3 regions of the Actinoplanes sichuanensis genome follow, and region 1 is predicted to be linked to each of the others. Evidence: riboswitches for the same ligand, from Rfam matches in the RefSeq annotation. Region 1 holds a riboswitch; each other region holds the start of a gene.
What was found. A riboswitch is a leader RNA that binds a small molecule or an ion and turns the genes downstream of it on or off. The one in region 1 is predicted to bind glycine.
Positions count from the first base shown of each region.

Region 2: it holds a riboswitch for glycine, as region 1 does, so the genes downstream of both, gcvP (aminomethyl-transferring glycine dehydrogenase) here and gcvT (glycine cleavage system aminomethyltransferase GcvT) in region 1, are expected to answer to the same signal.
Region 3: it holds a riboswitch for glycine, as region 1 does, so the genes downstream of both, gcvH (glycine cleavage system protein GcvH) here and gcvT (glycine cleavage system aminomethyltransferase GcvT) in region 1, are expected to answer to the same signal.

Region 1 covers NZ_AP028461.1:1,347,801-1,357,425, forward strand. Annotated here, with positions in the region: gene Q0Z83_RS05840 (thiolase family protein) at 1-1,008, opposite strand, end outside; gene Q0Z83_RS05845 (LysR substrate-binding domain-containing protein) at 1,087-1,971, shown strand; gene Q0Z83_RS05850 (LLM class flavin-dependent oxidoreductase) at 2,389-3,900, opposite strand; gene Q0Z83_RS05855 (MarR family winged helix-turn-helix transcriptional regulator) at 3,987-4,511, shown strand; gene Q0Z83_RS05860 (L-serine ammonia-lyase) at 4,518-5,804, opposite strand; gene gcvT (glycine cleavage system aminomethyltransferase GcvT) at 5,808-6,860, opposite strand; glycine riboswitch at 6,893-6,981, opposite strand; glycine riboswitch at 6,986-7,080, opposite strand; gene Q0Z83_RS05870 (GGDEF domain-containing protein) at 7,189-8,712, shown strand; gene Q0Z83_RS05875 (ROK family transcriptional regulator) at 8,770-9,625, shown strand, end outside.
Region 2 covers NZ_AP028461.1:2,316,225-2,325,849, forward strand. Annotated here, with positions in the region: gene Q0Z83_RS10250 (hypothetical protein) at 1-7, opposite strand, end outside; gene Q0Z83_RS10255 (pentapeptide repeat-containing protein) at 7-588, opposite strand; gene Q0Z83_RS10260 (aldo/keto reductase) at 585-1,592, opposite strand; gene Q0Z83_RS10265 (hypothetical protein) at 1,631-2,299, shown strand; gene Q0Z83_RS10270 (nucleotidyltransferase domain-containing protein) at 2,254-3,042, opposite strand; gene Q0Z83_RS10275 (nucleotidyltransferase domain-containing protein) at 3,039-3,713, opposite strand; gene mgrA (L-glyceraldehyde 3-phosphate reductase) at 3,731-4,726, opposite strand; glycine riboswitch at 4,776-4,863, shown strand; gene gcvP (aminomethyl-transferring glycine dehydrogenase) at 4,941-7,748, shown strand; gene Q0Z83_RS10290 (DUF5999 family protein) at 7,863-8,063, opposite strand; gene Q0Z83_RS10295 (chorismate-binding protein) at 8,183-9,427, shown strand; gene Q0Z83_RS10300 (sigma-70 family RNA polymerase sigma factor) at 9,604-9,625, shown strand, end outside.
Region 3 covers NZ_AP028461.1:3,712,731-3,722,355, forward strand. Annotated here, with positions in the region: gene Q0Z83_RS16910 (ATP-binding protein) at 1-334, shown strand, start outside; gene Q0Z83_RS16915 (STAS domain-containing protein) at 331-633, shown strand; gene Q0Z83_RS16920 (RpiB/LacA/LacB family sugar-phosphate isomerase) at 635-1,045, opposite strand; gene gcvH (glycine cleavage system protein GcvH) at 1,209-1,565, opposite strand; glycine riboswitch at 1,606-1,688, opposite strand; glycine riboswitch at 1,693-1,787, opposite strand; gene Q0Z83_RS16930 (hypothetical protein) at 1,857-2,693, shown strand; gene Q0Z83_RS16935 (GNAT family N-acetyltransferase) at 2,634-3,119, opposite strand; gene Q0Z83_RS16940 (CU044_5270 family protein) at 3,128-4,138, opposite strand; gene Q0Z83_RS16945 (RNA polymerase sigma factor) at 4,135-4,659, opposite strand; gene Q0Z83_RS16950 (acetyl-CoA acetyltransferase) at 4,802-7,147, opposite strand; gene Q0Z83_RS16955 (SDR family oxidoreductase) at 7,278-8,282, shown strand; gene Q0Z83_RS16960 (NAD-dependent epimerase/dehydratase family protein) at 8,291-8,998, shown strand; gene Q0Z83_RS16965 (leucine-rich repeat domain-containing protein) at 8,964-9,625, opposite strand, start outside.

The DNA of each region.
Region 1 (9,625 bases):
GGTGTTCACGATCTCCGGGTCGACGCCCCACGCGTCCACACAGGCCAGCGACTGCACCGCGAACGCCTCGTTCAGCTCCACCGCGCCCACGTCCGACCAGCCGATCCCGGCCTGCCGCAGCGCCTTCTCGGCCGCCTCGACCGGCGCGAACCCGAAGGCTTGCGGATCAACGGCGTGTGCGGCACGTCCGGCGATGCGCGCCAGAGGATCCCCGAGTTGTACGGCCACCCGCTCCGACCCCAGCAGGACCGCCGCCGCGCCGTCATTGAGCGGCGAGGCGTTCCCGGCCGTGATCGTGCCGTCCTTGCGGAACGACGGCTTCAGGCGCGCCAGTTTCTCGGGGCTGCTGTCCGGGCGGATGCCCTCGTCCCGGTCCAGGTCACCGACCGGGATCACCAGGTCGGTGTAGAACCCGTCGTTCCAGGCCTGGTCGGCCAGTACGTGCGAGCGGGCGGCGAACGCGTCCTGCCGCTCGCGGGAGATGCCGTACTTGTCGCCGAGTTGCTCGTTGCACTCACCCAGCGACGCGGTCCACTCGGCGGGCATCTTCGGGTTCGTCAACCGCCAGCCGAGCGTCGTCGACACCGCCTCCAGGTTGCCGGCCGGGAACGCGCGCGACGGTTTCGGCAGCACCCACGGGGCCCTGGTCATCGACTCGACCCCGCCGACCACGACGATCTCGGCGTCACCGGAGGCGATCGCCCGGGAACCGATGATCGCGGCGTCCAGGCTGGAGCCGCAGAGCCGGTTGACGGTGGCCGCCGGAACCGAGGTGGGCAGGCCGGCCAGCAGCACCGCCATCCGGCCGACGTTGCGGTTGTCCTCGCCGGCGCCGTTGGCGTTACCCCAGTACACGTCGTCGATCCGGGCCGGATCCAGGCCGGGGGCCTTGGCCAGCAGGCCGGACAGGGCGGTCGCGGCGAGATCGTCCGGGCGGACGTCGGCGAGCGCCCCGGAGTAACGGCCGAACGGGGTACGAACGGCGGCGTACACGAATGAGTCAGCCATGAGTCCCACGCTAGTAAGCAGCTCTGATATTCAGAAATACCCATTCTGCCGGAACTGAGACTCTGGAAGTATCAAAATATGGAGCTGCGTCACCTGCGCTACTTCCTGGCCGTCGCCGAGGAGCGGCACTTCGGCCGGGCGGCCGCCCGCCTGCACATGGCCCAGCCGCCGCTCTCCCAGCAGATCCGTCAACTGGAGAGCGAGTTGGGCGTACAACTGCTCAACCGCAACACCCGCCGGGTCGAGCTCACCGAAGCCGGAACCGCCTACCTGGACCGGGTCCGGGCCGTGCTGTCCGCGGTCGACGACGCGGGCGAGGTCGCCCGGAGGGTGGCCGCCGGACTGCAGGGCCGCCTGTCCGTCGGATGCGTCGGATCGGCCACCTACAGCCTGCTCCCGGCGGTGGCCCGCCGCCTGCGTGAGGAACTGCCCGGCGTCGAGGTCGCCTTCCGCGGAGAAATGCTCGGCGCCCAGCAGGTGGCCGCCCTGCAGCGCCGCGACATCGATGTGGCCCTGCTCCGCCCGCCGGTCGACGATCCGGGGATCACCGTGCGCACCCTGCGCAGCGACGCCCTGATCGTGGCACTGCCGGACGGGCATCCGCTGACCGCCCGCACCCGCCTGGACGTCACCGACCTCCGCGACGAGGACTTCGTGATCCACGCCGAACGCGACTCCGCCATGTACGGCACCGTCCGCCGTCTCTGCGACCGTGCCGGTTTCCAGCCGCGGATCCGGCACGAGGTGGTGGAGACCTCGACCCTGGTCACGTTCGTGGCCGCCGACCTGGGTCTGGCGATAGTCCCCGAGCCGGTGGCCCACCTGGGCGTCCCCGGCGCCACCTACCGCCCGCTGACCGACCCGACCGCCCGGATCGACCTGGCCCTGGCCGTCCGCGCCGGCGAGGACTCCCCGGTGATAGCCCAGGCCACCCGAGTCCTCACCCAGTTGGCCGCCACCTGACCCGCAGACCGCCGGCCGGCCGTGGCAGCTGTTTTCGGGGTGTTCGGCAGCCCTGAGGGCCGGCCGGGGGGTGGCGGTACGAGCCCGGCTCCGGTCGCGGCGGCCGGCCGGAGGGTGTTCCCCCACCCCACCGGCCGGCGACTGCCGCGAGCGCCCCGAGCCGCGGTATGTCGGCGCACACGCAGCAGGGTGCGTCGCCGGCCTCCGGAGCGTCCGCCGGCCAAGGCAAACCGGCGGCAACTCGAGTGACAACACGACCAGCGACTCTGTCGTCCGGATCTGCGGACGAACGGTCACCCTGTTCGGCAGGGCCGGGCTCGTCCCGGCCCTGCCATTCCAGCGCGACCGGCCGGGCGGCGGCCACCCGCTGACCGGCGGGTCCGCCCCCGCCTGTCGGCGGGCGGCGACCGGCCGGGGTCACTGCATGCCGAGGCGGGACAGGGGTTCGATCAGTTCGCGTTCCTCGTACGACAGGTGCGAGAGCAGTGTGTCGCTCAGCAGGTTCACCGCCTCGCGCAGCGCCGGGAGGCCGTCGGGGGTGGAGACCAGGGCCACCAGGGCCTTGTCGACGCCCTCCAGGACCTCGTGGATCACATGGTGTTCCTGTTCGAGGCGGTCCACCACCGGGGCCAGGCGCGGGTCGGCCCGGCGCAGATGCGGGAACAGCGAACGGTCCTCGATGGTGTGGTGGGTCGTCACGATCCGGCAGTAGGACTCGCAGTAGGTGCCGAGGGTCCAGTTGTTCTGGCGCATGGTCATCGTGTTGATGTGCGAGCGGGCCGTGCCGACGTCGATCGTGCCCGCCTCCACCTGGTCGATCAGGTCGTGGATCTGGGCCAGTTCGCCGCGCAGGCCGTCGTGGACCTGGACCAGATGCCGTCCGGTGGCCAGGTCGTGGGCCGTGTAGGTGTGGTCCGGGTCGGGTGCCGGGCCGGTCGGGCGGGTCTGCTCGTCCCAGACCACGGTGCTGCTGCGGCGTACCCCATCGTCGGGGGTGGGAGTGACCGAGAACGGTGACCGGCCCGCGACGGTGACCGACGGCCGCGCCGGAACCGGAGCCGGAGGCGGAGTCGACGGGGTGCCGGACCGTTCGGCGGCGACCGCCGCGCGGACCGCGGGGGCCACTTCGGCGGCGAATCGTCGCAGTTCGTCAGGGTCGTCGGAGGCCAGGATGAACGTGCTGACGCCGTCGTTGAGGGCGAGGTCGGCGAGTTCGTGGGTGTCGAAGCGGCCGCCGATGTTGAGCAGACGGCGGATGTCGCCGGGTTTGCGGCCGGCCTCCAACGCCGCCTCGTCGATGATCCGGTTGCCGGCGGCCAGGTCGCCGTCCTTCAGATAGGCCAGCGACGGCAGCCAGCCGTCGGCCCGCCGGCCGGTCAGAGCCAGCATCCGCGGCTTGTAGGCGCCGAGCCAGATGCCGACGTGGTGGGCCGGGGCCGGGCCGCGTTTCGCGCCGACGACCCGATGGAAGTCGCCGTGGACGCGGATCGGGCCGCGCGCGTCGACGTCCCAGAGCTGTCGGATGACGTCGATGCCCTCCTCGAGGGCCTGCACGGCCTGGGCGGGGGCGAGCCGCGGCGTGCCCATCGCCTCGATGGCCTCCCAGAACGCGCCCGCGCCGAGGCCCAGCTCGATGCGGCCGCCGCTGAGCAGGTCGAGGCTGGCGACGCTGCGCGCGAGGACGGCCGGTGGGCGCAGCGGGAGGTTCGTGACGTTCGCCGCGAGATGCACCTTCTGGGTACGGGCGGCGACGTGACTGAGCAGAGTCCAGGTGTCGAGGAAGCCGGGCTGGTACGGATGGTCCTGGAAGGTGACCAGGTCCAGGCCGGCCTGCTCGGCGAGCACGGCGAGCGCGACGACGCCGGTGGGGTCGGCGGCGGACGGGGTGATGAAGGACCCGAACTCGAGGGGGTGGCCGTAGTCGGACATGCGGCAACTGTGACGCGGAAAAGATGTTCTGTCAAACAGAACATTTGAATTGCAGAACTTCTGTAAGGCTGAGCTAGGGTGGTCGTGTGACGACGCCCCTCGAAGGTGATCTCGGCTGGATGCTCGGAGTGGTGTTCCGTGCCTACGCCAAGGCCGCCGACCACGTTCTCGGTGATCTGCCCGGCGGCCCGCGCGGCTATCAGGTGCTCTCGGCGGCGGTCGGCGAGCCGCCTCGCAATCAGGGCGCGATCGGTGCCGACCTGGGCATCGATCGGACCATCCTGACGTACCTGATCGATGATCTGGAGAAGGCCGAGCTGGTCGCCCGCCGGCCGGACCCGGCCGACCGCCGCAGCCGGCTCGTCGTCGCCACCACCAAGGGCCACGAGACGTGGCAGTCCCGCCGGGAGGCTCTCAAGCACGTCGAGGCGCACGTGCTCGGCGCCCTGCCGGCCGGCGACGCCGCGTCGTTCCGAGGGCTGCTGCAGGCGGTCGCCTGCAGCGCCCAGGCCCGCGACCCGCTGACCGACCTGTGTGAGGCGGTCAGCGCGGCCCGGGACGGCGACCCGGCGGCCGCGGAGGGGCCGGCCGGGCGAAAGCCGGAACGCTGACCGCGGTCAGCACTCGATGACGTTGACGGCCAGGCCGCCGCGGGACGTCTCCTTGTATTTGATCTTCATGTCGGCGCCGGTCTCCTTCATGGTCTTGATGACCTTGTCGAGGGAGACGTGGTGGCGGCCGTCGCCGCGCAGGGCCATCTTCGCCGCGGTGACCGCCTTCACCGCGGCCATGCCGTTGCGCTCGATGCACGGGATCTGCACCAGGCCGCCGACCGGGTCGCAGGTCAGGCCCAGGTTGTGTTCCATGCCGATCTCGGCGGCGTTCTCCACCTGCTCCGGCGTCCCACCGAGCACCTCGGCGAGCCCGGCCGCGGCCATCGCGCACGCCGAACCGACCTCACCCTGACAACCCACCTCGGCCCCGGAGATCGACGCGTTCTCCTTGAACAGATGCCCGATCGCCCCGGCGGCCAGCAGAAAACGCACCACGCCCTCGTCGTCGGCGCCGGGCACGAAGGTCCGGTAGTAGCGCAGCACGGCCGGAATGATCCCGGCGGCACCATTGGTGGGCGCGGTCACCACCCGCCCGCCGGCCGCGTTCTGCTCGTTGACCGCCATGGCGAAAACGGTCAGCCATTCCATCGGATCACCGTCGGCGGTCAGCTTGCGGGCGGTCAGTGCGGCCCGGCGACGGACCTTCAAACCCCCGGGGAGTACGCCCTCCGCGCGCAGCCCGTCGTCGATGCAGTCGTTCATCACCCGCCAGATGCCGAGCAGCCCGGCCGACACCTCGGCCGTGTGCCGCCGTACCGACTCGTTGAGCAGCATCATCCGGGAGATCGACAGCCCCGTGGACCGGGCGAGTTCCAGTAGCTCGACGCCGGAGGAGAACGGGTGCGGGACGGCCACCTGCTCCGGGCGTACCCCCGATGCGCCGTCGGCCAGGACGAACCCGCCGCCGACCGAGAAGTAGGTCTTGGTCAGCAGTTCGGCGCCGTCGGCGGCGAGCGCGGTGAAGCGCATGCCGTTGGGATGGCCGGGCAGCGCCCGCCGCCGGTGCAGCACCACGTCGACCTCGAACGCGGTCGCGTCGGCGGACGGTTCGAGCGTGGTGTCGACCGTCTCCGGATCCTCGCCCTGCAGGCCGAGCAGCACCGCCCGCGGGGTGCCGTGGCCGTGCCCGGTCGCGCCGAGCGAACCGAACAGTTCGGCGCGTACGGTCGCCACCCCGTCGATTCCGGTCAGGTGGCCGGTGAAGAGCCGGGCCGCGCGCATCGGGCCGACGGTGTGCGAGCTGGACGGGCCGATGCCGATCGAGAACAGATCGAAGACGGACACGGTCACGGCTCAGCCCTGCCGGCGGTAGAACGGCAGCGCGACGACCTCGGCCTCTTCGCGGGCGCCGCGGATGTCGACGAGGACCCGGGTGCCGGGTTCGGTGCGGTCGGCCGGGAGGTAGGCCATCGCGATCGGGTGACCCAGCGTGGGGGAGGGCACGCCGCTGGTCACCTCACCGATGCGCTCGCCGGTGTCCGGGTCGAGGACCACGTGACCGGCCCGTGGCGAGCGGCGGCCCTTGGTGACCAGCCCGGCGAGCAGGCGCCGCGGGGTGGCGGCGCGGAGGGCGGCGGCGCCGACGAAGTCGGTCTTGTCGAGGGCGACGACACGACCCAGACCGGCGTCGAACGGGGTGGTGCGCAGGGTGAGCTCGTGGCCGTACAGCGGCATGCCGGCCTCCAGGCGCAGGGTGTCTCGGCAGGCCAGCCCACACGGGACGGCACCCCGGCCGGTCGCCCACGCCCAGATCGCCTCGGCGTCCTCATTCGCGCAGTAGATCTCGAAGCCGTCCTCGCCGGTGTATCCGGTGCGGGCCAGCAGCACGTCCCGCCCGGCGAGCCGCTCCGCCTTGATGCCGTAGTAACGCAGGTCCGGGTGCGCGCCGACCACGTCGACCGCCTGCGGGCCCTGCACCGCGATCAGTGACCGGTCCGCATCAGCGATCCCGACGGTGTAACCACCCGAGTGCTCACCGAGCATCGCCCGGACCACGGCGGCGTTGGCGGCGTTCGCGACCACCAGGAACCGGTCCTCGGCCAGTCGGTAGACGACCAGGTCGTCGAGGACCCCGCCGGTGGTGTGACACAGCATGGTGTATTTCGCCCGGCCCACCGCGACCTTCGACAGCCGGCCCACCAGCGCGTGGTCCAGGAACGCGGCGGCGTCTCGGCCGGTCACCTCGATCTGGCCCATGTGACCGAGGTCGAACAGTCCGGCGCCGGTCCGGACGGTGTGGTGCTCGCCCAGGTCACTGCCGTACCGCAGCGGCATGGACCAGCCGGCGAAACCGGTCATCGCGGCGCCGAGAGACTGATGGACGTGGTGCAGGGCGGTGTTTCGCAACGGAGGCTCCTTGTCGGGTCGGGCCTCCCTCGCTCTGTCATCTCTGCCTGAGAGGTTCACCGCCGGGAAGGGCGGCTTGCACCGTGGGCGCAGCTCCTCGTAAAGAGCTGACTTTCCAGAGTCGCCTGACCGTCGCGGTACTGGGGCCTGAGAGATTCTGAGGGAGAAGTTGCTCCTTCGGCGCCTCGCTGACCTGCGAGGACTCTCCCGCGGCGGGGTCGCGGCGAAGTATTCGGTTGTGCTGTCGTCACCTGTTCCAGGACCCTACCGCACGGCGGTCTGTGGGTCGGCTCTCAATTGTGCCCGCCTCGTGACGATGGGGCCTCCGATGAACACCATCGCGCCGGCCGACGCCGCCGACCCCGGCGGCCAGGTCACTCCCGGGAATCGATTCCTACCGGTGGTCGTCGTCTCGCTGACCGCGCTGCTCAGCGTCGCCTTCCTGGTGCCGTGGGGCGGTACGGCGATGCTCGCGGTCCTCTGCTGGCTCGCCGTGGCGGTGTTCGCCACGGCGATGACCTGGTACGCGTACCGCGCGGTCCGCCTGATGCCGGACCCCACCTCGGAACGTCGGTTCTGGCGCGCCTTCGTGGCCGCCGGTGCGATGTTCAGCGTGGCCGACTGGATCCAGGTGGCCACCACCCTGGCCGACCCGACGTCGTCGTCGGCGCTCACCGGCACCGGCATCCCGCGGACGGTGGCCCTGGCCGCGGGCGGCGCGGTGGTGATCGGGGTGATCGCCACCTATCCGCTGCCGCACCGCTCGGCCCGGGAGCGGCTCTGCTACCACCTCGATCTGGCCACCGTGGTGACCGCGGTCGGGGCGGCCGGCCTGTACTGGACGATGACCGGCTCGTTCGCCGCCGGGCAGGTCGTCGGGGTGGCCGCCCCGGTGGTCGCGATGCTGCTGGCGTTCGTGGTCGGCCGGCTCTACCTCAGCGGGGCGGCGCCGTTCCGCTGGCACATCGGCGTGATGGGGCCGGTCGCCGGAACCCTGGAGAGTCTGGCCCGCACGCTGGGTCCGGAACTGGCCCGGGCCGGGCGTCCCGGTCCGGTCTTCGCGCTCAGCCTGACCTGTCACGCGATGCTGCTGATCGCGGCGTGGCTGCAGTACCGCCGGTTCCGGTCCGGGCGGGTCGCGGCACCGGTCGCGCGGCGTCGTCCGTACAGCCCGATGCCCTATCTCGCCCTGGCCGGCATCCACGTCCTGTTGATCGCGGTCCTGTTGACCCGGGGGTTGGATCTTCGGGCCTGGGCCCTGCAGGCCGGGGCCGTGCTCTGCACGGGCATCGTCGTGGTCCGGCAGCTGACCGCGTTCATCGACAACGCGCGGCTGCTCGCCGAACGTGACAGCCTCACCCGGCGGCTGCACGCCATGGCGTTCACCGACAGCCTCACCGGCCTGGCCAACCGGGCCTGCTTCCTGGACCGGCTGGAGACGTCCCTGGACGGGTCCGGACCGGCCGGGGTGCTGCTCATCGATCTTGATGACTTCAAACCCGTCAATGACCGGTACGGCCACGCCGCCGGCGACGCGGTGCTGGTCGAGACGGCGGCCCGCCTGCGTGCCGCGGTCGGCCCCGACGACCTGGTCGCCCGGCTCGGCGGTGACGAGTTCGCCATCCTGCTCGACCGTCCGCCGTCCGGTGCGTTACCGGCCGTGGCCGACCGGATCATCGCCGCCGTCGACGCGCCCTGCCCGTTGCCGGGTGGCGGCGTCGTCACGGTCCGGGCCAGTATCGGCGCCGCGGCCGCCGCCACCGGCGACGCGTCGCACCTGCTGAACCTGGCCGACCAGGCGATGTACCGGGCGAAGAACCGGGGCAAGGGCGCCTTCGAGATCGCCGCCTGACGATGTGTCCCGGGTGTGGGTAGGGTGGGGATCCCCACCGGTAAGGACACACCCGCAGTGAGCAGACACCGTGCGAGCCTGGGCACGCTGTTGCGTCACGTACACCTGAACGGCCCGCTGTCCCGCGCCGCCCTCGCCGAGCGGATGGGCGTCAACCGCAGCACCATCCTGGCCCTGACCAGCGAGCTCGCCGCTGCCGGCCTGGTCCGCGAGGAAAACCCGGAAGAGGTGCTGGGCGCCGGGCGGCCGTCGTTCGTGGTCCGGCCGGAGACCGGTCGGGTGTTCGTGCTCGCCTTCGACGTGGCGGTGGACCGTCTGGTCGCGGCCCGGGTCGGGCTCGGCGGCACCATCCTGGACCGGCGGGAGACACCCCGGCCCCGCACCGGCGTCGACCTGGACACGGTGGTCACCGGGCTGGCCGGGCTCGGCCGGGAGCTGTTCGACGCCGCGCCGCCGGGCACGGTCTGCGCCGGAGTCGGCGCCTCCTACTGCGGCATGATCCGGCCCGGCGACGGCATGGTCCGGTACGGCCCCGAGCTCGGCTGGGTCGACCAGGCGTTCGGCACCGAGCTGGAGTCGGCTCTGGGTATCGGCCTGCCGGTAGCCGTCGGCAACGAGGCCCACCTGGGTGCGCACGCCGAGTTCGTCCGGGGCGCCGGGATCGGCTCGCCCGACCTGATCTACCTGCACGGCGACGTCGGGGTGGGCGGCGGCATCCTGGTCGGTGGCCGGCTGCTCGGTGGCGAGGGCGGCTACGGCGCCGAGGTCGGGCACATGCTGGTCAACCCGCACGGCGGCCGGGAGTGCCTGTGCGGTTCGCGGGGCTGCCTGGAGGCCGAGACGGGGGAGTACGCGCTGTTGGAGGCGGTCGGCCGGGCGGGCGAGTTCGGCCGTGCGGCGGTCCGGGACGTGG
Region 2 (9,625 bases), 970 kb from region 1:
AAGCCATCAGGCGTCGCGGATCTGCAGGCCCAGCGACATCGCCAGGGTCACCGCCTGGTCGGCGGTGATCACCGCGTTGCGCATCTCCACCGTGCGCGGGTCGAAGGACTGCAGGTCGGTGCCGCGCAGGTCGCAACCGGTGAAGTCGGCGCCGGTCAGCTGGGCCGCCGACAGGTCCAGGCCGCGCATGGTGCCGTTGCGGGCCCGGACCCCGGTCAGGTCGGCCTCCCGCATCCGCACCCCGGTGAACGTGGCGCTGCCCAGGTCGGCGCGGGGCAGCACGATGAACGACCAGTCCCCGCCGTCGACCGTGGTCAGGTCGAAGCCGCAGCCCTCGAAACCACTGCCGACCGCCTTGCAGTTGGTGAACGTCGCGTCGAAGAAGTTGCAGTTCACGAACCGGCAGTTCAGGAACGCCACATCGACCGCCTGCGCGCAGTTGAACCGGCCGTCGCGGAACACACACTCGGAGAACTCGATGCCCTCCAGGTCGGTCTCGCACAGGTCGAGCCCGGAGAACTGGACGCCCTCGTGCCGCTTCTCCTTACCGGCCCCGGCATCCCAGTCGCGGGTGGTGAGCGTCCTCATGCGCGGCGTCGCGGCGACCGGGCCAGGTAGGCGTGCGGGTACGGCAGCGGCTGCTCGCCGGCCGCGGTCAGCTGCTCCAGGTGCTTGTCGTCGAGACTCCAGCCGGTCGCGCCCAGGTTGTCGGCGAGCTGCTCGGTGGTCCGGGCGCCGATGATCGGGGCGGTCACCCCGGGCCGCTGCCCCAGCCAGCGCAACGCCACCTGGGCCGGGCTGCGCCCGACCGTGGACGCGACGTCGAGCAGCGCGTCGGTGACCGCCCACACCCGCCCGTCGACGCTGTCCTGCCAGTTGCCGAGCCACGGCTGCTTGTCACCGTCCCACCGGCTGCCGGCCGGGGCCGACGTCATGCCGCGCCGGTACTTGCCGGAGAGCCAGCCACCCCGCAGCGGCGACCACGGGATGATCCCGACCCCCTCGTTGCGGCAGACCGGCACGAACTCGGTCTCGATCTCCCGGTCGATCAGGTTGTAGAGCGGCTGCGCGGCCACGAACGGCTCCCACCCACGGAACCGGGCCACGTCCACCGACTTCTGCAACTGCCACGCCGCATAGTTGGACACCCCGAGATGCCTGACCTTGCCGGTACGCACGAGCGTGTCCAGCGTCGACAGGGTCTCCTCGACGGGTGTCGTCTCGTCGAAACAGTGCAGCTGGTAGAGGTCGATGTAGTCGGTGCCGAGCCGCCGCAGGCTGGCCTCGACCGCCGAGATGAGGTGCTTGCGCCCGCCGCCGTGGTCGTTGCCGGCGTCACCGGTCGCCCAGAACCCCTTGGTCGCGATCACCAGCGAGTCACGCCGCTGCCGCGCCAGCCAACGCCCGATGATCTCCTCGGAGACGCCGCCCGCGTAGACGTCGGCGGTGTCGATGAAATCACCGCCCGCCTCGACATACCGATCCAGGATCGCGTGGGAGGCGGACTCATCCGCCTCATTGCCGAACGTCATCGTCCCGAGGCACAGCTCGCTCACCCGAAGCCCGCTGCCCCCGACGTACCGGTACTCCATGTGACAGATCCTTCCAGCGCGCCCGTAGATTCACCAATGTGACACGGAAGATCCGGACGATCGGATACTGGGCGGGCCTCGGCCCGGCCGAACCCTGGCCGGACGTGTGCGCCTTCGTCAGCGATGACGTCGACCACGAGGCGGTCGCCTATCTGCGAGCGGGCACCATGATCGCGGTGTCCGGGAGCTCTGCCCGGTGCACGCTGTGCGGCCGCTCGATCGGCCGGCGGTTGCTGACCGACGGCGACCGGTACATGTGGCACGAGGGACTCGCCCACTACGTCGAGGAGCACGGCGTCCGGCTGCCGGTGCGACTGGTGGGCGTTCCGGCGCCCTTCGATGCCGAGGGGTTCGACCACTCGGTCTCGGTCGACAGCGACTGGTGGTTCGGGCAGCGGGGCCGGCCGGTCGTCGATCACCTGCCGGGATGTCACCACAGCCCGGTGCGTTGCGAGTGGATGCTGCCCGCATACGCCGACATCTGGATCGACCGGGTGCGGCCCGGCGACATCACCACGATGGCCCGGCTGCGTCGCCTGTTCGGCGCCGACTGGCCGTTCAGCGGGCTGCGCGACCGAATCGCCGCGCAGCCGTTCCTGGTCGAACGCAACGGCCGCCCGGCCGAGCTGAACCGGGTGGCCGAGCTGCGTGACTTCCTGTTCTACGACACCTCGGAGGGGCTGGTCAGCGTCATCCCGGACGTCTGACCGAGGCGGGTGGTCACCACCAGCTCGTGCAGGGCCTCCACGGCGGCCGGGTCGGCGTAAGCCGGGAGTCTGCTCTCGTCGCGGGCCTCCTCCAGCTCGGCGCGCAGCGCCGGGATGTCGGCCGCCAGATATGCCGCGGCGCGGGCCGGCATCGGGCCGTGTTCGGCTTCGCGTTTCGCGGCGATCAGGTCCGGGACGTAAGGGATTCGGGAACCCAGCACGCCCAGGTCGCAGACCACCTCGCCGGTGCGCATCAGGTGGATGCCGGTGAGCAGCACGCGCAGCGTGTACAGGGCCGGCTTGATCCGGCCGGTGTTGTGGTAGAGCTGCTGCTGGCTGTGCGAGAACCCCAGATAGTGGTGCGCGTGTCCGCTGGTGATCATCCGGGGTGCGAGATCCTTGAGGGCGGTGTGCAGCGGCGAGGTCACCACCACCAGCGGCGAGACGAGCTGCTCCAGCACGTAGCCGTTGCGGCTGTTGAACAGCTTCGCGAACTTGCGCAGGTCGTGGCTGACCACGTCGAGTTCGACGCCGTCGCGGATGCCGGACCGTTCGAGGGTGTCCGGGCCGGTGCGCAGACCGACCACCTCGTGCGCCGGCAGGATGTGCGAGGCGCGCAGGTCCAGGTCGGAGTCGACGGAGGCGAACCCGTACAGATGCGCGCCGCTCACGGTCGCGAAGACCAGGGGATACGGCAGGTCGGTGGCGGCGTCCGCGGCCCACTCCGGCACGACGGTGGTCATCCGAGATTCCTTTCTCGTACGGCCACGAGCACCCGGTCCACAGCGGCCCGGTCCGGGGCTTGGGGGAGTCTCGTGGAGGCGGCCGCGTCGGCGAGTTCGTCCTGGAGCCGGCCGGCCCACTCGGACACCTCGGCCCAGGGGCGTTCGCCGCGCTTGATCGACAGGAGTTCCTCCCGCCGGTCCGAGACGTCGACCAGCACCTCACCGGTACGCAGCACATGAACGCCGGCCATCAGTAGCCGTACCATGTGCATGGCCTGTTTGAAGTTGATCTCCCCGGTCTTCTCGTGCCGGTTGGCGACCTTGGTGAGCTGGTCGCGCGCGTAGCTGCCGTAGGTCTCGGCGACCCGCCGGGACAGGAACGCGCTCCGGACTCCGACGAGCGCGTCACCGTCGGAGTTGCGAGAAGTGACCAGCGGCGACCACAGCACCTCGAGAACCGTCGGGTTGGCCTGCAGCGCGAGCGTGCAGAACCGCTCGATCTCCCACGAGAACTGCTCCTCGGCCGGCCCGTCCAGGTGGGTGGGCGGCTTGTCGAGGGTCCAGAAGTCGCGGGTCGGCGCCACGAACACACCCCGACGGTCGTGGTCCGACTCCGGCCCGTCCAGTCCATAGGCGCGGGAGCCGACCACGACCGCCAGGGCCGTGTGCCGTTCAACGAGCTCGATCATGAGGCCGGAGGATACGGCTAGAGATCAAGGACCGTCGCGTCGATTTCGTCCAGCTCGCTCTGGTCGAGTGACAGGTTGTTCAGCGCGGCCACGTTGTTCTCCAGCTGCGGCACGCTCGACGCGCCGATGATCAGGCTGGTCATCCGCTGGTCGCGCAGCGCCCACGCCAGCGCCAACTGGGCGAGCGTCTGCCCGCGCCGCTTGGCGATGTCGTTGAGCGCGTGCAGCCGGGCCAGGGTCTTGCCGTCGAGGGCGCTCTCGTTGAGGAACACACTGGTCCGGATCCGCGAGTCGTCCGGAATGCCGGTCAGGTAGCGGTCGGTGAGCAGGCCCTGCTGCAGCGGACTGAACGCGATGCACCCGGCCCCGGCGTCCTCGAGGGTGTCCAGCAGCCGGTCGTGCTCGATCCACCGGTTGAGGATCGAGTAGGACGGCTGGTGGATCAGCAGCGGCGTGCCCAGCTCCCGCAGGATCCCGGCGGCCTGCGCGGCCTGGGTGCTCTTGTAGTTGCTGATGCCGACGTAGAGGGCCTTGCCGGAGCGGACGATCGCGTCGAGCGCGGACATCGTCTCCTCGAGCGGGGTCTCCGGGTCGGGCCGGTGGTGGTAGAAGACGTCGACGTAGTCCAGGCCCATCCGCTGCAGGGACTGGTCCAGCGACGAGACCAGGTACTTGCGGGAGCCCCAGTCGCCGTACGGGCCGTCCCACATGGTGTAACCGGCCTTGGTCGAGATGATCATCTCGTCGCGGTGCGCCCGGAAGTCGGCGGCCAGGATGCGTCCGAAGTTGGTCTCGGCACTGCCCGGCGGCGGCCCGTAGTTGTTGGCCAGGTCGAAGTGCGTCACGCCGAGGTCGAAGGCCCGGCGGACGATGTCGGCCTGCCGGTCGGCGGGCCGGCCGGCACCGAAGTTGTGCCAGAGGCCCAGGCTGATGGCGGGAAGCTTGAGACCGCTGCGACCAGCACGCCGGTAGATCATGTCGGCGTAGCGGTCGGCGGCAGGGAAGTACGTCACATCGCACACCCTAGGACTCCCGATCTTCCCCATGGGCGCTGGTAGGTTGGTTCCCAGCGCGGGAGAGTCCGCTGACGCGGCGCCGAAGAGGCAAATCCTCCCCGGAAACTTTCAGGCAAAAGGACCGCGCAGGTTGGCAACTCTGAAATGCCCGCGATCGGGGTATGACAGAGGGGGAGGTTGCTTCTTGACCTTCTCACGCCAGGAGTCGCCAATGACGTCCCCGTTCGTTTCCCGGCACATCGGCCCGGACACCGACGAGCAGACCACCATGCTGAAGGCGATCGGCTACGGCTCGGTCGAGCAGCTGATGGACGCCGCGATCCCCGAGTCGATCCGCTTCCACGGTGAGCTTGATCTCCCGGCCGGGATCTCCGAGGAGCAGACGATCGCCGAGCTGCGGTCGATCGCCGACCGCAACGTGCTCGCCACCCCGATGATCGGCCTGGGCTACTACAACACCTTCACGCCCGCGGTGATCAAGCGGAACGTGTTGGAGAACCCGGCGTGGTACACGGCCTACACGCCGTACCAGCCGGAGATCAGCCAGGGCCGCCTCGAGGCGCTGCTCAACTTCCAGACCGTGGTCACCGACCTGACCGGGCTGACCACGGCGAACGCGTCGATGCTGGACGAGGCGACCGCGGTCGCCGAGGCGATGACGCTGGCCCGGCGCGCGTCCAAGAGCAAGAGCAACGTGTACGCGGTGGACGCCGACACGTTCCCGCAGACCCTGTCGGTGCTGCGCACCCGGGCCGAACCGCTCGGCATCGACGTGGTCCTGGTCGACGTCGAGAGCGACGAACTGCCCGAGGACTTCTTCGGTCTGCACCTGCAGTACCCGGGCGCCTCCGGTGCGGTGCGCGACCACGCCGCCCTGGTCGAGGCCGCCCACGCCAAGGGTGCCCTGGTCACGGCCGCGGCCGACCTGCTGGCCCTCACGCTGTTGCGGGCTCCGGGCGAGATCGGTGTGGACATCGCCGCCGGCACCACGCAGCGGTTCGGTGTGCCGCTGGGGTTCGGCGGCCCGCACGCCGGATACCTGGCCGTGCGCGCCGGCCTGGAGCGGTCGCTGCCCGGCCGTCTGGTCGGCGTCTCCAAGGACGCCGACGGCGACCGGGCCTACCGGCTGGCGCTGCAGACCCGTGAGCAGCACATCCGCCGGGAGAAGGCGACGTCGAACATCTGCACCGCGCAGGTGCTGCTGGCCGTGATGGCGAGTATGTACGCGGTCTACCACGGCCCGGCCGGTCTGCGTGCCATCGCGAAGCGGGTGCACGGCCATGCGCTGACCCTGGCCGGTTCGTTGACCGCCGCCGGGATCGAGATCGGTTCGGACGCGTTCTTCGACACCGTCACCGCGATCGTTCCCGGCCGTGCCGCCGGGATCGCCGAGGCGGCCGCCGCCGACGGTGTCGACCTGCTGCTGGTGGACGCCGATCGGGTGTCGATCTCCACCGACGAGACCACGACCGACGCGCACGTGGCGACCGTCCTGGCCGCCTTCGGTGTTCCGGTGGCGACGCCGGCCGAGTGCGGCGCCCGCCCGCTGGCCCGTACCTCGGAGTACCTGACGCACCCGGTCTTCAACACCCACCACTCCGAGACCAGCATGCTGCGCTACCTGCGCAGACTCTCGGACCGTGACTACGCGCTGGACCGTGGCATGATCCCGCTGGGCTCGTGCACGATGAAGCTGAACGCCACCGCCGAGATGGAGGCGGTCACCTGGCCGGAGTTCGCGAACATCCACCCGTTCGCGCCGCGCAACCAGGTCGAGGGCTACGAGCACCTGGTCGCCCAGCTGGAGCAGTGGCTCGCCGAGATCACCGGTTACGACGCGGTCAGCGTCCAGCCGAACGCCGGTTCGCAGGGTGAGCTGGCCGGTCTGCTGGCGATTCGCGGCTACCACCGTTCCCGCGGCGAGGCCCACCGTGACGTCTGCCTGATCCCGTCGAGCGCGCACGGCACCAACGCGGCCAGCGCCGTGATGGCCGGTATGCGGGTCGTCGTGGTCGCGTGCGACGCCGACGGCAACGTCGACCTCACCGACCTGGACGCCAAGATCGAGAAGCACCGTGACCAGCTCTCCGCGATCATGGTGACCTACCCGTCGACCCACGGCGTCTACGAGACGAGCATCGCGGACCTGTGCGCGAAGGTGCATGCGGCCGGCGGCCAGGTGTACGTGGACGGCGCGAACCTGAACGCGCTGGTCGGCTACGCCCGGCCGGGCAAGTTCGGCGCCGACGTGTCGCACCTGAACCTGCACAAGACGTTCTGCATCCCGCACGGCGGCGGCGGCCCCGGTGTCGGCCCGGTCGCGGTCGGCGCGCATCTGGCCGAGTTCCTGCCCGGTGACCCGCTCGAGTCGGGCGATCACCACGCGGTGTCGGCGGCGGCGCACGGTTCAGCCGGCATTCTGCCGATCTCGTGGGCGTACATCCGGATGATGGGCCCGGACGGTCTGGCGGCGGCGACCGCGTCGGCGGTCCTGGCGGCCAACTACGTCGCGGCCCGGCTGCGCGAGCACTACCCGGTGCTGTACGCGGGGGAGAACGGCCTGGTCGCGCACGAGTGCATCCTCGACCTGCGCCCGATCACCAAGGCGACCGGCGTCAGCGTGGACGATGTGGCGAAGCGGCTGATCGACTACGGCTTCCACGCGCCGACGATGTCTTTCCCGGTGGCCGGCACGCTCATGGTGGAGCCGACCGAGAGTGAGGACCTCGCCGAGCTGGACCGGTTCATCGCCGCGATGATCGCCATCAAGGGCGAGATCGACAAGGTGGCGGCCGGTGAGTGGCCGGCGGGTGACAACCCGCTCGCGAACGCGCCGCACACGGCGTCGGCGGTGACGGCTGACGAGTGGACCCACCCGTATTCACGCTCCGTGGCCGGTTTCCCGGAGGGCGTGGACCGGACGGCGAAGTACTGGCCGCCGGTTCGGCGTATCGACGGGGCCTTCGGCGACCGGAATCTGGTGTGTTCCTGCCCGTCGCCGGAAGCTTTCGAGGACTGACCGCCCGAGGGCTCAGTTTTTCCCGTTGCGCAGGTCGCGGTCGTCGGTGATCGCGGCCTGCGCTGCTTCCGTGGTCCTCGATTGACTACGCTGCGTCGCGTGTCGTGAAGTGTCTCAGGCTGCCAGGGCGTGTACGGCCGGCCCGCGGTGCGGCTCGATCGTGGTGCCGTCGGGCAGCAGCTCACCGGTGTCCTCGAAGACGATGACGCCGTTGCAGAGCAGGCTCCATCCCTGCTCCTGGAAGGTCGCGATGATGCGCGCGGCCTCACGGTCGGTGGCGTCGGCTGGGGGGCAGGTGATCAGGTGCTGGCACATCGGTTTACTCCGGTTGGGGGCTGTGTGAAGGTTCACAATTGCGGTGACGAACGTTACCTCACATCGAACGACACTGGTTCAACCCGGTGACGGCGTCGGCTCGCGGATCCTCGGTTCCCATGCTCCACGCCGGAGCGGTCGTCGACCACTGTCCGCTACCTCCGATCGGCCGTCCGCCGGGCGCGCCGGCCGGCTGCCACGCCCGTCACCACGCGTTAAGCGCCTTTCGATGGCATCGGGGTGATCCCGATGACCCTGCCGAGCTTGTGGCGCAGTTCCTCGCCGACAACGGACTACCGGTGCGTAACCTCGGCCGAACGGGTGACAAATACCAGACGATCGGCGATGGCGAGATCTGTGGGGCATCACTCTACGTATCGGCCGATGCTGGGGCCGTGATGGCAGGCGGTGTCATCGGATCGCGCTCTCCTGTGCCCGGCATTCCTGATGTATACGCCGTTGTTTACCGACATGCCCGGGATGTCACACCGTCCGGTGACATGTCCGCCTCGCCGTGGGGTCTCGGGTCGCGGCAGTCGGGCCGGACCGAATCGTGGAGTCTCGGGCCGTGGCGGGAGAGCTGGACCCGCGACGAGCACGCCGCCGCCGTCGAGCAGGTCCGGGCCGCCATCCGGCGCGGCGACGTCTACCAGGTCAACATCGTCGGGCACGGGTCGGCGGCGTACACCGGTGATCCCGGCCCGGCCCTGCGCCGCGTCGCCGCACTGGCCGGCGCCCGGTACGGCGGGGTCCTGGCCGGGGACGGCTGGGCCATCGCCACCGCCTCCCCGGAGACCCTCGTCGAGGTCCGGGACGGGCGGGTCGTCACCCGGCCGATCAAGGGCACCCGCCCGGCCACCGCCGCCGGCCGCCGGGAACTGCTCGCCTCGGCCAAGGAACGCGCCGAGCACGTGATGATCGTCGACCTGGAACGCAACGACCTCGCCCGGCTTCCGGGGACCGGGCCGGTGCGGGTGGACGAGCTGTTCGCCGTACGCGAGTGGTCGGGTCTATGGCAGGCGGAGTCGGTGGTGTCCGCCGACCTCGACCCCGGTGTGGGTCTCGCCGACCTGCTGCGGGCCGTCTGCCCCGGCGGCAGCGTCACCGGCGCCCCGAAACTCGCCGCCCTGGCCCGGATCGCCGCCCTCGAACCGGTCGGCCGGGGCGTCAGCATGGGCGCGCTCGGCTGGATCGGCCACGACCACCTCGATCTCGGCCTGAGCATCCGGACCGTGGCCGTCGACGGCTCCCGGGCCCACGCCTGGGCCGGCGGCGGTATCACCATCGACAGCGACCCGGTCGCTGAAGTGGATGAGGCCGCCGCCAAGACCGGTCCGGTCCGCGCCGCTCTGCGAGGCCGCTGACCTGCACAGCCCGCTCATAGCGATCTCCGAGCCGTCTCTACCGAATGCGTGCCACTGTCGGCATCCGCCCCCACGACAGGGGGTTGAGCGCGTACTTTGACGTCCGCGCGGCACCGAGACGGTCCACAGTGGCACCCTGCGTGCCCGGTGGCTGGCAGAGAGACGAGATCGCGGACATGCTTGAGCTTCTCGACCACC
Region 3 (9,625 bases), 2.4 Mb from region 1:
CGTGCTCGGCGTCTGGGGTTATGTCGACGAGGCCTGGACGGACGACCTGTCGGTGGTGGTCAGCGAGCTGGTGACCAACGCGGTACAGCACGGTGCGGGCTCGGTGGTGATCGGCGTCGAGGCGAATGGGCCGCAGGTGGTCCTCTCGGTCGCCGACGGTTCGGCGGTCGTGCCGCGCCGCCGCGAGCCGGACGGGCGCGGTGGCCGCGGACTGCTGCTCGTGGAGGCGCTGACCCGCCGGTGGCACGTCGAGGAACATGAGGGCGGCAAGCGGGTACGGGCGGAGTTGCGCCTCTACCCCGACGGCGACGGTCCGGGCCGGGAGGATCAATGAGGATCACCTCGCAGTACGCCGACGGTGTGGCCCGGCTGCGCCTCTGCGGTGAGCTCGACATGTCGACCACCCAGCATCTGCACGACCAGGTCAGCGCGGCGATGGCCGTCGCCCGGCTGAGTCGCCTGGTGATCGACGCCGTCGACCTGGACTTCTGCGACTCGTCCGGGATCCAGGCGCTGGTGCAGACCCGGTCGAAGGCCACCCAGCAGGGCGTCACGTTCCAGCTGACCAACACACACGGGGTGACCCGCCGGGCGCTGCAGATCACCGGGGTCCTCGACGTGCTCAGCGGTTAGATCACTCGATAGCGGCGATGTCGGCGGCCTCGTCCGGGTCCGGTTCGGACGTGTCGAGGAACGCCCGCAGCACCTCGACGGCGACGTCCGGCGCCAGCCGTTTCAGGCTCATGGCCAGTACGTTCGCGTCGTTCCAGAGGCGGGCGCCGCGGGCGATCCAGGGGTCCCAGGCCAGGGCGGCCCGAACCCCCGGGACCTTGTTGGCGGCGATCGCCGTGCCGGTGCCGGTCCAGCACATCACCACGCCGTAGTCGGCCCGCCCGTCGACCACCGACCGGCCGACGAACCGGCCCAGGTCGGGCCAGGACTCGGCGGCCTCCGGCCGGATCACCTCGTGGCCGTCCTCGGACAGGGCGGCCACCACGGCCCGGGTGGTCTCGTTCTCGTCGTCACTGGCGAACGCGATCCGCATCCGCCCCACCCTAGTGCGCCACCGCGGGCGGCCCGCCTCTCCGGCGACCCGCGGCTTGCCGTTGCGGCGACCCGCGGCTGGCCGTTGCGGCGACCCGCGGCTTGCCGTTGCGGCGGCCCGCGGCTTGCCTTTGCGGCGGCGCACCAGGCGAAGGTGGCCGACGTCAGCCCGCGGCGCTCACCAGCTCCTGGTAGGCGGCCTCGTCGAGGGTTTCCGGGACGCTGGTGACTCGGAGCCGGAACAGCCAGCCCGCGCCGTACGGATCGGTGTTGATCAGGCCGGGCTCGTCGCCGAGGGCGGTGTTCACCTCGACGATCTCGCCGTCGGCGGGAGCGTACACCTCACTCACCGACTTGGTGGATTCGAGTTCGCCGGCCGGATCGCCCGCGGTGACGGTCGTGCCGATCTCCGGGAGGTCGACGTAGATGACGTCGCCGAGCGCGTCGGCGGCGAACGCGGTGATACCGACGGTGGCGATCTCGCCGTCGGTCAGCCATTCGTGATCTTTGGTGAAACGCATTTCGGAGAGGCTCCTTCGGTACGGGTGAGGGCCTCCCTCGCTCTGTCACGGGTGCCTGAGAGGTTCACCGCCGGGGCGGCTTGCACCTTGGGCGCAGCCCTGGTCGGGGCTGACTTTCCAGAGTCGCCTGACCGTTGCGGTACGTGGGCCTGAGAGATTCTGAGGGAGAAGTTGCTCCTTCGGCGACCCGCCCGAGGGTGGGTGCTCTCCCGCAGCGGCACAGCGGCGAAGTATGGACTTGTGGCCCGGGAAAGCTATCCGGAACCGCCCGAACCGGTCAAGATCGACGGCATGGATGTCGCCCGCACCGCCCCCACCGCGGCGGATGTCGCCCGCAGCTTCCCCACCGCGTCGGATGTCGCCCACACCTTTCTCACCGAAGTGGACGCCCGGCGGCCGGCGGTCCTGACCGGGCTGTTCCTGCACGGTTCGCTGTGCTGGGGCGAGTTCTTCCCCGGTAGTGACGTCGATTTCGTCGGCGTGTGGGCCCAGCCACCGGACCACGCCGCCCTCGCCGAGGCGCACACCGCGACGAAGGCCCGCCACCCGGAGGTCGTCTTCGACGGTTTCCACTGCTCGGCCGACGATCTGGCCGGCTCGGCACTGCGGGTGGGCCGGCGGCCGGTGTTCTACCAGGGCGAGTTCGATCCGGGCGGGACGATCGACATCAATCCGGTGACCTGGCACGAACTCGCCGAACGGGCCGTCGTCATCCGCGGCGAACTGCCCCCGATCCACACCGACCACGCCGGACTGTGGGACTTCACCCGCGACAACCTCGACACGTACTGGCGGGGCCACATCCCGGCGATCGAGGACGCCGGTGTCGAGTTGCTCGGACAGCACGATCCGTCCATCGCGTGGGTCGTGCTCGGTGTCGCTCGCCTGCATCACCTCCTGGCCACCGGCGAACTGACCTCCAAGAGCGGAGCCGGCCGTTACATCACCGGCTCTCTGGACCCGCGCTGGAGCCGGCTGGCCGACGAGGCCCTGCGAATCCGCGAACGTCCCCGGGACCCGACCCGTTACGACGTGCCGACGCAACGTGGCGAGGAGACGCTCGCCTTTCTACGCTGGACGGTCGACGACGGCATGAGCCTCGATCGCGAAGGACAGATACGCCCCTGACCGCTCCCGGGCCTGGAACCCGAGCCGCGTGAGGATCCGCACCGACCGTTGATTGGTCGCGGCCGCGGCGGCCCGGATCTCACGCAGCCGCAGAACGGTGAAGCCGTAGTCGAGGCCGGCGGCGGCCGCGCCGAGGCCGAGCCCTCGCCCCCAGCGGTCGCGACCTCCGATGACGAAGCCGAGCTCCCGGTGGTCGACCTCCACACCGTGCAGGTCGACGTAGCCGACCAGTTCGCCGCCGACGACCGCGCCGAGGCGGATGAGGTCGGGTGGCGGCGTCTGGATGAGGCGCCTGTGGTGCTGCTCGTGATCCTGGCGGGTCCATCCGGCGGCCCGGGCGAACTCGGGATCCGACGCCCACCCGGTGATGACCGCGGCGTCCGCGGCGACCAGGGCTCGCAGCGTGACCGGCGGGGTGGGCGTCATCGGGGCTCCTACTTCGGCAGGGTGGTGTAGTCGGCGGTCAGGTAGGTCTCGTAGCCGATCACCGCGGGGGCCCGGACGTCGAGTTTGCCGGTGTCGGTGGGCAGCATCTGCTCGTAGCCGAGTAGCGCGCCGGTGGCCTGGTCGACGATCAGGGTGTGGCGGGTCGGCAGGCCGCTGTGGTCGGAGGTGATCGAGAACGCGGCGCCCGCCCGGCCCGCGCGGTCGGTGACCGTGCCGTCGTAGGTGAGCCCGGGTAGCCGGGCGACGATCCGCAGCAGTTCGGCACGGGTGGCCGGGGTCAGCAGCCGTTCCCGGGCCAGGTCGGTGACCGCGACGATCGTCTCGTACGGCCCGTTCTGTCTGGGGTGCCCGATGTGCAGCCAGTCGTCGAGGCCGTCGGCCGGTGGCGGGTCGGCCCACATCGCCCCGAACTGCCCGGCCGCATAGTCCTCCGACCAGGGGTCGAGGCCGTCGTCGAAGAGGTTCTGGGCCCGCCACAGCACCTCCCGCCCGATCGAGGTGAACTCCGCCCTCTCGTAGGCGGTGGACCGCCGCCCCGAGTCGTCGGCCCGGCGCCACGACTCGGCCCGCGACGGGATGATCGCGGACGTGACCCGCTCCCCGTCGACCTGCGTCCACAGGCTCCACGACTGGATCACCAGATGCTCGTAGTCGCCGCTGCGGTCCGGAGCGGGCGCGCCCGCCGCTTTCGTCGCGATGCCGGTGAGCAGCTGCTCGGCCGAGCCGGAACCCCCGCTGTACCGCAACGACGGCGGGGTGGCGGCGACGGCGGGTCGGGGCTGTGGCGCGAACTGCAGGCCGGCGATCACCAGCAGCACCAGGGCGGCGGCCGCGGCGACCAGAGCTCGCCCGACCGGCCGCGCCCGGCGCGGCTGGGGCGTGGCGAGGATGCGGTCCAGGTCGGCGCGCCGGTCGGGGGCGGCGGTCAGTGGTCGCCCGTCGGTCGGGTCGGCCGGGCCGAGCAGGCGGCGGACGTCGCGGGTCAGGGATGGGCTCACGATGGCTCTCCTTTCAGGGTGGGCACGGGGGCGGGGCTGCCGGTCGACAGCGCCTGACGCAGGCGGGCACGGGCCCGGTGCAGACGCATCGCGAACGCGGGCAGCGAGCAGCCCGCCGCTTTCGCCGCCTGCCGCAGCGTCAGGCCCTCCCAGCCGACCAGGCGCAGCGCTTCGGCATCGGGCTCGGACAGGCCCGCCAGGGCCGCCGTCAGGCTGACCCGGCCGACCACCGCATCGGCGTGATCATCGGCCCAGAACTCGCCGTGATCGGCGGCCCGCGCGGTCAACGCCGCCCGACGGCCCGCGCCGCGGACCTCGTTGGCCAGGATTCGGCGCGCCGTTCCATACAGCCAGGGCAGCGCCTCGGCCGGGACCTCCGGCAGCCGCCGCCATGCGACGAGAAACACCTCCGCGACGACGTCACGCACCGCTGCGTCGTCGAGACGGCGGCGCACATAACGTTCAACGGCGTCGTAGTGCTGCTCGTACAGCACCGTGAACCGTTCCTCCGAGTTCGCCATTCGACCTCCCACCATGCCTGTGTCCGGCACGGCGCGGATGTTCACCGCCGATCTGAAAGAAGATTTCAACGGCCCGATGCGGTACGGCCACCCGCCCCCACCACACCTGAGGCACCGTCGGGGCGCTCGATGAACGCGCAGGTCAGCGGTTACGCCAGCGCGGCTCCCGCTTCTCGGCGAACGCGGTCAGCCCCTCGACCATGTCCTCGCTGACCAGCAGTTCGTCGAAGGCGGCGCTGGGCCGGCGGACCGCCTCGACGACGTCCGCGATTCCGCGGGTCTCGGCCATCACCTGGAGCGAGACCCGCACCGATGTGGGCGACCCGGCGAGGATCTGCGCGGCCAGTGCGCGGGCACCGTCGACGGCTCCGCCGGCCGGGGTGACCCGGTTGACCAGTCCGTGGGCGAGGGCCTCGTCGGCGCCCATTCGCCGCCCGGTCAGAATCATCTCGGTGGCCGGCTTCGGCGGAAGGATCCGGGGCAGCCGGACCACTCCCCCGGCGGCGGCGATCAGACCGACCTTGACCTCGCTCAGCGCGAATTGGGCATTCTGATCGGCGACGACCAGATGGCAGGCCAGGGCGATCTCGAAACCGCCGCCCATGGCGAATCCGTTGACCGCGGCGATCACCGGTTTCGGCATCGAACGGCGACTGGTCAATCCGGCGAAACCGTTCTTCGGCACCCACATCGGTTGACCCGACGCCGCATAGATCAGGTCGTTGCCGGCGCTGAACGCCTTGTCGCCGGCACCGGTCAGAATCGCCACCCACAGGTCGTCGTCGGCGAAGTAGGCGTCGAAGGCGTGGTCGAGTTCCTCGTTCGCCATCGGGTGCAGGCTGTTGCGGGCGTCCGGCCGATTGATGGTCACTTCGAGAACGTGACCGGTACGGCGTACCAGAATGTGCTCGTAGGTCTCCCGGAGAATCGCCGGACCCGGCGGCGGAGGGGCGAGTTCGGCCACCCGGTTTCCGCGTCCCGAGGACCGCACGTGAACGCGGCGGCCGAGCGGTTCGGCGACATCGAGTAGGGAGACGTCGTCGGCGAGGGCGAGAAAGCGGCGGCCGTCGGCCTCCAGACGGCCGATGACGATTCCGGTACGCCCACCGTCACGACGATGCGTGATCGTGTAGGTCTCGATGGTCGCCCACCCGTCGGCGTGCCGTGCTTCTTCCGGCGCCGGCCACGCGTCAACCGATTCCTGCAATGCCGCGCTGTCGTCGGGCCGCCATGGCGAGGGCACGGTCGTGTAGACGCCGGCCGAGTATTTGCTCATCAGCCCGCCGTTGGCGCCGACGAATCCGTAGCTGCCCGGTTCGTCACGGACCAGCGCGACCATCGACGCGATCGCGTGCATCGAGTAGTTGTTGCCGGGCCCGCCGAAGAACGGGAGCCCGCCGGTGACGGTGAGGCCACGCGGATCGTCTGCCGTCAATCCGAATGCGTCCGCGATGTTGAACACCGGCGCCGCGAAACAGCTGTAGAGGTCGAGGAACCGCAGGTCGTCGACGCTGATGGCGGCGATGTCCAGGGCGTGCCGGGCGGCCATCACCGCGGCCGGGCTCCGGGACAGGTCCTCCCGGTCGAGCAGGTCGCGTTCCCGCAGGTCGGCGTGGCCGGCGAGAAACACCCACCGCTCGGCGGGAACACCGAGGCGGCGCGCGGCGCCGACGGACATCAGCAAGGCGGCCGCGCCCTGGTTGACCTTTTCTCGGGACACCACATATCGGGTGTACGGCTCGGCGATGACCCGATTCGACTCCGAGGGGGTCACGAGTTCCGCAGCGGTGCGGACGACGGGCGCCGCGGAATGCGGATTGGCCGCCGCGACCCGGGTGAACGGCGCGAACAGCGCCCCGATCGCGGCCGCGTACTCCTGGCGGGACAGTTTGAGTCGGGCCCGGCGGGCGTTGTCGAAGAGCGCGTATTGGCCGGGCGCGTCGGTCAGGCCGTGATTGACCTGGTGCCGCGAGATCATGCCCCGGAGTCCGAGCCCGCGGTCCTCGAGGCTCCCGTCGACGTGTTCGCTGAAGTCGGGCCGGTCGGGGTCGTTCGCGTACCTCTGCGTGGTGGAGATCGCCTCCGCACCGCCCAGGAGAACCACCTCGGCCCGGCCCGCCGCGATCGTCGCGGCGAATTCGTTGACCAGGTGCTGGGGGCTCTGGCCGCCGCCGACCTCGAGCACGGCCCGGGTGGGTGTGGCGCCCAGCCGGGCGGCGACCGACCGCGGGAAGTTGTCCGACCGGCCGAGCGGGGCCCGGCTGCCGGGGAACGAGTTCTCGAACTGCCGTGTGGTGGCGACGGTGTCGATCGCGGCGATCACGGCGGCCGGGTCGGCGCCGGTGTCGACGACCGCCTCGCGGGCGGCGTCGGCGGCCAGATCGACTGCCGATCGCCGCTGGTAGTCGGGGCTGTCGAGCAGTTCGGAGGTCTGTCCGACACCCACCACGATCGGCGTGCGCGGGTCGAGATCGTCGATCTTCACCATGACCCGACGATATCGAAACGTCAGACGTTCAGTTAGTCGGATCGGCCATAACGGAGATGTCTCCACTTCCCGTTGACTAAGCGGAGAGGTCTCCGCTAGCGTTTCGAGGGACACGAGACGGAGGGGCGAGATGGCTGACGTATTGGTGACCGGCGGTTCGGGCTACATCGGTGGATGGTGTGTCCTGGCGCTGCTGGAGGCCGGTTGGACGGTGCGGACGACGGTGCGCGATCCGGCGCGCGAGCCGCAGGTCCGCACGATGCTGCGGGAGCCCGGCACGCGGCTTCAGGTGGTGCGGGCGGACCTCGGCGGCGACGCGGGCTGGGCGGAGGCGGCGGCCGGCTGCCGCCACGTGTTGCACGTCGCGTCACCCACACTCACGCACCAGCCGCGCAACGACGACGAGATGGTGCGCCCCGCCGTCGACGGAACACTGCGGGTGCTGCGGGCGGCCCACGGCGCCGGCGTGCAGCGGGTGGTGATGACCTCGGCGATCGGCGCGGTCGCCTACGGGCACCCGGACCGGGACACCCCGTTCACCGAACGCGACTGGACGGACGTCGACGCCGGGATCGCGCCGTACCAGAAGTCGAAAACCCTCGCCGAACGCGCTGCCTGGGAATTCGTCGGCGGCGAGGGCAGCGGCCTGGAACTGGCCACGGTCAACCCGACCGCTGTGCTCGGCCCGGTGCTCGGCCCCGACTACTCCCCGTCGCTGAACGGCATCGCCCGCATGCTGGACGGGTCGATGCCGACGGTGCTGCCGTTCGCCACCGGTTACGTCGACGTCCGGGACGTGGCCGCGCTGCACCTGCTCGCGATGACCGAACCCGCCGCGGCCGGTGAACGGTTCATCGCCACCGCCGGGCACAGCCTGTGGCAGCGTGAGGTCGCCGCCATCCTGCGCGAACGGCTCGGCGAACGGGCCGCCAAGGTGCCGACCCGTGAGATGCCGGTGTGGGCGGCCCAGGGCCTGGCCCGGGTCAACCCGGAGATGCGGGCGCTGCGGAAGCTGCTCGGGCGCAATCTGGACGCCACCTCCGCGAAGGCCGAGACACTGCTCGGCTGGAAGGCACGCCCGATCGAGGACACCATCACCGAGACGGCCGAGAGCCTGCTCGCTCTCCCGAAATGAGAGACACCATGCGCGTAGTGCTTTTCGGCGCGACCGGAATGGTCGGCCACGGGGTGCTCACCGCCCTGCTCGAAGACCCCACGATCACCGGAGTCGTCTCGGTGTCCCGGCGCGTCACCGGGCGTTCCCATCCGAAACTGAAAGAGGTTCTGCACCGGGATTTCCTCGACTACCGGGAGCTCGACGCCGAATTCGCGGCGGCGCACGCCACGCTGTTCTGCCTGGGCACCCCGTCGGTCGGGAAAACCGAACCGGAATACACCCGGATCACCCGGGACTACGCGGTCGCCGCCGCGGCGGCGGCCCTTCGCAACAATCCGGACAGCGTGTTCGGGTACGTCTCCGCGAACCGAGCCGACAGCACGAGCCGGACGATGTGGATCCGGGTGAAGGGTCGCGCCGAGGAGAACCTGGCCGCCCTGCATCCGCGGGCGTTCTTCCTCCGGCCGGGGTTCATCCGCCCGTGCCGCGGCGCACGTCCCGCCACTCGGGCCCAGCGGGTCGTCTACGCGGTTCTGACCCCGTTCCATCCGCTGCTGAAACTGTTGTTCCCGACCGGGGTGACGACGACCGACGCGATCGCCCACACCATGCTCGAACTGATCCACGCGCCGGAGTCCCTGCCCCGGCGGCTGGACAACACCCTGATCAACCAGATCGCCGAGCGGGGCGCCGCCCGGGTCACGGCAGATCGACCTCCTCGAAGTCGAAGCTGACCTTCCGCAGATGGGGCAGCCCGCGCAGCACGGCCAGGATCCGCTCGTCCGGATCGCCGGGCAGCGACAGCTCGCGAAGCTCGGTCAGCTCACCGATCCAGTCCGGGATCTCGGCGATCTCGTTCATCCAGAGCCCGAGCACCCGCAACCCGGTCAGCCCCCGGATCCACGTCGGCACGACGGTCAGCCCGTTGCGGGACAGCTCGAGACGGGTCAGCTCGGTGAGCCGCCCCAGAGTGTCCGGCAGGCTCTCCGGCGACTCGTTGAACCAGCCGAGATAGAGGTCCAGATCGGTGAGCCGGGTCAGGTCGCCGATGCTCTCCGGCAGCCGGTCCGAGCGGGTGTCGATGAGGGCCAGCTCCCGAAGGTCGGTCAGCCGCCCGAGAAAGTCGAGCGGCTCACCCTCCAGGTTGTTCTCGCTGAGGCTCAGCACCCGCAGCCCGGTCAGCTCCCCGAGCATCGCCACCTCCTCCAGGCCGTTCGCCTGAAGGTTGAGGTCGGTCAGCCGACCGAGCTCGGCCAGCCAGCCGGGCAGGCCCTCGAGATCGTTGAACTGAAGATCGAGGGATTCGAGATGCTCCAGCCCTCGGACCGCCTCCGGTACCTCATACAGCCCGCATCGCGACA